One region of the Paenibacillus sp. FSL P2-0121 genome, then DNA from elsewhere that is predicted to be linked to it. Evidence: riboswitches for the same ligand, from Rfam matches in the RefSeq annotation. Region 1 holds a riboswitch; the other holds the start of a gene.
What was found. A riboswitch is a leader RNA that binds a small molecule or an ion and turns the genes downstream of it on or off. The one in region 1 is predicted to bind glycine.

Region 1 (3,429 bases):
TGGTGCAGGGACTTGGGGACCGCCATTACGAATTGGCACGAATAGTGAGATAGCACAAATCAAAGTTGATTTTAAATAGACGATAATTTTAGACTGATTAAAAAATATGGAAGAATATCCCGATAGCATACATAAGTTCGAAAAAGAGCATCGACCACATTAATGAGAAAATCCACCACCGTATGCGGTGGTGGATTTCTATGTCTGCCTATCCAACTGTAATATCAGCAAGCACCCTCATCGACTAATCATGCCGGATCTCCGTGTTAGTCCGAATACCTTCGAGACGTGCTCTTGGATCAGGCGTTATTCTTTCCCTCTTTCTTCTATTTATCGAATACAAAACAAATAATAATATAAACCATAAAGGCGTCAACAATAAGGCCGGACGAGTTTCATCAGCAAATAGCATAATTATGAGTATGATTGCAAACAAAGCTAGAACAACATAATTCACAAAGGGTGTAAACGGTGCTTTGAATTTTGATTTGGCCTGCAATTCCGGCTTCGTCTTTTTATATCGCAAATGGCAAATTAGAACGACGCCCCAAACCCAGATGAAACAAATGGCACTAATTGTTGTCACGATGCCAAAAGCCGTCTCCGGAATCAGCTTACTCAACAAAGCGCCTACAGATAAGACAAGCGTGGATATGAATAAAGCATTACTTGGTACATGATTTTTATTAAGCTTTGCAAAGTTGGCTGGAGCCTGGTCATTTCTGCTTAAATTGTATAGAATCCGGCTTGTTGAGAACATCCCGCTATTACAAGCGGACGCAGCTGAAGTTAATACAACGAAGTTAATAACCCCCGCGGCAATCGGAATCCCCACTAAACTAAATGTTTTAACAAAAGGACTTTCTGCCGGGTTTAGTTCTGTCCAAGCGTTGATGCATAATAAGGCAATAATAGCACCCACGTAGAAAAATAGAATTCGTAAAGGTATTTTATTAATCGCCGATGGGATAGTTTTTTCTGGATTGGAGGTCTCTGCTGCCGATACGCCTACCAATTCCACACCCACAAAAGCAAACACAACCATTTGAAATGAAAGCAGGAACCCTGAAATCCCGTTTGGAAATACTCCCCCATGTGCCCAAATATTACTGAGCGCAACCGTTCCGGTAGTTGTTTTGAATCCAATCACCAGTAAGACTACCCCGATAGCAATCAATGCGAGAATAGTGATTACCTTAATTAAAGCAAACCAAAATTCCAATTCGCCAAAGCTTTTTACCGTTAATAAATTGAGCCCTAATAAAATAATCAAACAAATGACTGCGGGTATCCATTGCGGGATATCAAACCAATATTGTACATAGACCCCAACAGCTATAATATCGGCCATAGCCGTCATGATCCAACAAAACCAATAGGTCCATCCGGTTACAAACGCCGCCCGCGGTCCAAGATAGTCTTCGGCAATGTCTGTAAAAGATTGATAACCTGCTTTAGACAACAGAAGTTCTCCTAATGCCCTCATCACAAAAAAAATAGCGATACCCACGATTAAATAAGCAAAAATGATGGATGGTCCTGCCAGCTGTATAGCTTTACCTGATCCTAAAAATAATCCGGTACCGATGGTTCCACCAATCGCAATGAGCTGAACATGCCGATTCTCTAAATCTCTCTTTAATTCTTGTACTGCCATTTCAAACTCCCCCTTATGTGAAAAAATGTACAAGTAAAAATGATAACAAAAAAGAGATTGGATACGCTCCAATCTCTTAGGTCTAAGAATAATAAATAAAATACATTCCTTTACTCTGACGATGATCAGAATAACAAATGAATTATCTAGTACTCTTCTGTCCTTTTGCCTGAGATTGTGAACCCTTCGGCGCCGGGGGAATCCCCCACGGTCTCTCCAGAAGCTGCTCCTGCTATAGTGTGATCCATAGCAATCATAGCTTGCGAATTATTTAATTGTTATGCCGCTAACTTCATTTTTAATATTTTTCAATACTAATCATTGTCAAATATTTTGTCAATAACATTAATTACCGCTGGATTTAAACACATAATACGGATTTTTAATAAAAATGCGAGAAATTAATAGCCTAAACGAGGGTAAAATGCTCGTTTTTAAAAGCTTCTCCTCTAATTGCGATTTACTTTAAGGCCCAAAAGATTACTATTTGGAGTACGTATTTCATTTAGCTTTTGAAAGCGTTTTATTAGAGGAGTACAGGCAGCTTGTTATGCATGGCAACTAAGTGAGGGGGAATTTATTTGAGACAAAAAACAAGCAATAGGTTTATGAGCGCACTCAAAAAAGACGGGCTTCTTTATATGATGGCACTGCCCGGCATATTAGCGCTGTTGGCCTTTTCCTACTTGCCAATGGCAGGGTCGATTTTAGTGTTTAAGGAATATCGCTTTGACGGAGGTATTTTTAACAGCCCATGGGCAGATCCCATCTTTAAAAACTTTCAATTTTTCTTTAACAATTTTGATACTGCAATGCGGGCGACATTTAATACGATAATGTTCAATATTTTATTTTTTGTATTTGGCACCATCTTCGCGGTAGCGATTGCTATTATGCTCAATGAAATTTCTAGTCGCCGATTCGTCAAAGTTAATCAAAGCATTATGTTTTTTCCGTTTTTTATGTCTTGGATGGTTATTGGCTCCATTCTAAATGCAATTTTGAATAATGAAACAGGCTTTCTAAATCAGATTATTAAAAGCATCACCGGTTCAACTTATGATTTTTATGCTACGCCGTGGATTTGGATTCCGATTCTGGTCATTGTGGTGATTTGGCAAAGTACAGGTTATAACTCCATTATTTATTTTGGTGTGTTGACTGGCTTTGATTCCTCCATGTATGAAGCCGCCGAGGTAGATGGCGCCAGTAAACTTCAGCAAATTTTTAAAATTACAATTCCTATGCTTAAACCGACCATCATTATTTTGTTTCTATTATCGGTCGGCAATATGCTGCGCGGTAACCTAAATATGATTATCGGCTTGACGAATATGAACCCGATTTTGTTACCCTTCACGGATCTGATCGATGTATTTGTTTATCGCAGCGGCGTAAGAAATGGTGAGATGGCGTTTGCGTCGGCGATTTCGTTATATCAATCTGTTTTTGGCTTCTTCCTTGTTATTATCGCTAACAAGATTACAAGCTGGTACGACAAAGATTCCACATTATTTTAAGGGGGTGTCTATTTGAAACGATCAAATGCTGATAAGTTAACTAATATAGCCTTTTATGTCTGCTCAGCAATATTTGCACTATTCTGCTTGTTCCCGATTGTTTTAGCGATTTCCGGTTCACTGTCTGATGAAATGGCGATCACTATGCAAGGTTTTTCGATTATTCCACGTCATTTCTCATTGGATACTTACCGTTATGTATTTTCTAATCTTGATTTTATGATCTTAAAAGCCTACAAGATAACATTGTTT
Region 2 (3,429 bases), 440 kb from region 1:
CTTCATTTCAGACACCACCACAGATGACCGTGCAGAAGCAAGAGGTTTTATATGAGACAAAGAGACCGGCGCAAACGGCGGGTAGAGAATCGAGAAAGCCGTGATCGTTGGATGATTACTTACGCTGATCTAATTACACTTTTACTTATATTTTTCGTTATATTGTATGCGATGAGCAGCCTGGACACTGACAAATATAATATCGTTACCGGCTCTTTATCCCAGACTTTCAAGTCGAGCAGCACTGTTCTTGAAGGCGGGGATGGTATTTTAGATGCTGGAAAGACCCCTGACAACAAACCAGAGAGTACAGATGGGAATGCGAACGCAACTGCAAAACCAAATGACGGTTCTGATGAACAAACGGAGAATGAAACACCTTCAGCACGGGAGTTGGCTTTTCGAGAACAAGAGGCGAAGCTTGCTGAGTTAATGGGTGTGATCACCCACTATGTGGAGGAGAATAATCTCGGTGAACAAATATTTGTAGCCGACAAACCGCAGGGCATAGAAATCACGCTCAGCGACCGTTTTCTTTTTGATGTGGGTAAAGCAGATGTGAAGTCACCAGCCCTTCCTGCTCTTCAGCAGTTGTCTGGCTTATTCAAAGATATCGGAGCAACGATCAGCATTGAAGGACATACGGATAATACACCAGTGTCATCAGCTTCACGTTATAACGACAATTGGGAGCTATCGGGTGCTCGTGCGCTTTCTGTGCTGCGCTTTTTCTTAGATAATGAAGGACTGAACCCGGACACTTTTCAATATGCAGGTTATGCCGATACCCGACCAACAGCAGATAATACTACGGTAGCAGGCAAACAGAAAAATCGACGCGTAGAGATCATTGTACTTCGACAGCTTCAAGAGGTGGAATAAAATATAGTTGCTTGCGCTCAGAGCTAAGTTCGGCGGCAGGGGCCTTTGCAATTACCACATTGAGCTTACAAGGGGCTTCATCCAATTTAATTAGGGAAAACCTCCCTGATTATTCACCTATTATCGTATCCAATCGCGGAATGAGGGAATTTCCCCCTGATTATTACTCTTTTTAGTCTGAAATAGTGGTTTTACCGAGATGATTAGGGAGGAATTTCCTAAAACCCTAACTCTCACGCTATAATCGTCTAAAATGAGGGAGGTTTTCCCTAATTCCATACTCCACTAGACCCTCAAACCACTCGATTGGGTTTACGAATACTCGCACAATCCACATAAGAAACACAAACAGAAAGTCCCCGAATCACAGAAACTTGCTGCTAAAAATATCACACTTGATCAGACTATTTTCCGTCCCCGATTTCCAATTATTCAGCAACTAACGCGCTATAACCAGCTGCATCTAACAGACCTTTTACAGCATCAGCATACTCTCCATCAACTTCAATCTCAAAAATCCAACCCCCGCCATACGGCTGATCATTGATAAGCTCCGGACTAGCTTCTAATCCATCATTCACCTTGGTAACCGTCCCAGAGACGGGCGAATACAACTCCGATACCGTCTTAACGGATTCGATACTGCCTACGCTGTCACCGGCCGAAATGGTCGATCCTACCTCAGGAAACTCAACAAATACGATGTCGCCTAATAAATGCTGAGCATGGTCCGTAATCCCAACACGTACTACTCGCCCTTCTACTTGCTGTGCCCATTCATGCTCTTCGCTGTAAAGAAGGTTGTCTAATACTTCACTCATTTCAAGCCGCCTCATTTCCAATTTGGAGTTCTAAATTTAGTTATAGCCTAAGTTATCCCGGCTCACAATGTCAATATTACTAACAGGAAATTTAAATTTGTCATTTTTTCGACGTTTTCTTGTTGACAGCGCCCGACTATACCCGTTTAATGGAGACATACAAGAAGAAATGACGTTGTCGTCTTTTTATAGACAATAACCGTTTCTCGAAGAAATATAATTGCGGATGATGGCATAGGGAGAGACTGTCTCACTTGAAGACGGCGCCGAAGGAGTAAGCCCTAACAGGGGTGAATCTCTCAGGCAAAAGGACCTTTGTCGGACGTATCTCTGGAGAGCATCAGACGCAAGGCTAGATGCGTCAGATCACCAACGGGGAAACCTGCAAGCTAGTTACGGCAGGGTAACTCTCAGGTACAAAGGACAGAGCAGAAAGCGATTTGTGCATTTATGCATGATTGCTTCTGCCTGTCCTTTTTTCGTATGTAATCAGATCAAGGGGAGTGACGACATGGATGCTTTGAGAAGAACACCTTTTTATGATCTCTATTCCGCTTATGCGGAGTCCAGGTGCATTGACTTCGGTGGCTGGGAGCTGCCAGTACAGTTTACAGGTATCGTGAAAGAGCACGAAGCCGTTCGCCAGCAGGCTGGGCTGTTCGATGTCTCGCATATGGGTGAATTCATGGTGATTGGGAGCGGTGCAGAAGACTTTTTGCAAAAAATGACAACCAATGATGTCAGCCGCCTCACAGATGGTGCGGCGCAATATACGCTGCTCTGTTATCCAAATGGCGGAGTTGTCGACGACCTACTCGTGTATCGCCTAAGCGAAGGGCATTATATGCTCGTCGTTAATGCCTCCAACATCGACAAAGACTTCCAATGGCTGCAAGAGCATTTGACCTCTGAATTCGGCGAAGTCACGCTCACTAATGTCTCTGACGAGACGCTTTTGCTCGCCTTGCAGGGTCCTCTGGCAGAGACCATTCTCGCGGAAGTTACTGATGCTCCTATTTCAGCACTCAAGCCTTTCCATTTCATCGAACGCGCTACCGTTTGCGGTGTAGAGGTACTTATCTCCCGTACGGGTTATACCGGTGAAGATGGCTTCGAGATCTACGCTCCGCAGGAAGGTGCAGAAACGTTATGGAACGGACTGCTTGCAGCAGGCGCGCCCCACGGATTAACACCTGCTGGACTGGGTGCACGGGATACCCTGCGTTTTGAGGCAAAATTACCACTGTACGGTCAGGAGCTATCTGCTGATATCACCCCGCTTGAAGCAGGAGTACAGTTCTTCGTGAAGCTGGACAAAATAGACTTTATCGGACGCGATGCACTAATACAGCAAAAAGAAGCTGGCATTCCCCGTCGCCTTGTCGGCCTAGAAATGATTGATCGAGGCATTCCACGCTCCCATTATCCTGTCTGGGCAGATGGGGTTAAGATTGGTGAGGTCACAACCGGAACACAGTCCCCTACGCTGAAACGTAACCTGGGGTTGGCTTTGATTGATACTGCTTACAGTGAAATAGGCACAGAGGTTTACGTAGAGATACGCGGTAAGCAGCTTAAGGCTGTAGTGATTAAGGCCCCTTTTTACAAGTATAAACGCCTTTAGCGTCCATATAAGGACGGTGAGCTTTTAAGCGAGAAATAGAAGGATAAAGTATAGCGTCAAAATTGTACTTTCTTATATTTTAAAAAAGCCAAGGAGTGAAAC

Region 2: linked by a shared signal. The riboswitch ahead of gcvT (glycine cleavage system aminomethyltransferase GcvT) and the one ahead of MKY54_RS30330 (amino acid permease) in region 1 are both predicted to bind glycine.

The regions. Positions count from the first base shown of each region.
Region 1 is NZ_CP150245.1:6,867,972-6,871,400, forward strand. It holds gene MKY54_RS30325 (metallophosphoesterase) at 1-79, shown strand, start outside; gene MKY54_RS30330 (amino acid permease) at 245-1,657, opposite strand; glycine riboswitch at 1,805-1,887, opposite strand; gene MKY54_RS30335 (ABC transporter permease subunit) at 2,239-3,177, shown strand; gene MKY54_RS30340 (carbohydrate ABC transporter permease) at 3,190-3,429, shown strand, end outside.
Region 2 is NZ_CP150245.1:6,424,890-6,428,318, forward strand. It holds gene MKY54_RS28445 (flagellar motor protein) at 1-55, shown strand, start outside; gene MKY54_RS28450 (flagellar motor protein MotB) at 52-882, shown strand; gene gcvH (glycine cleavage system protein GcvH) at 1,311-1,703, opposite strand; glycine riboswitch at 1,930-2,028, shown strand; gene gcvT (glycine cleavage system aminomethyltransferase GcvT) at 2,215-3,327, shown strand.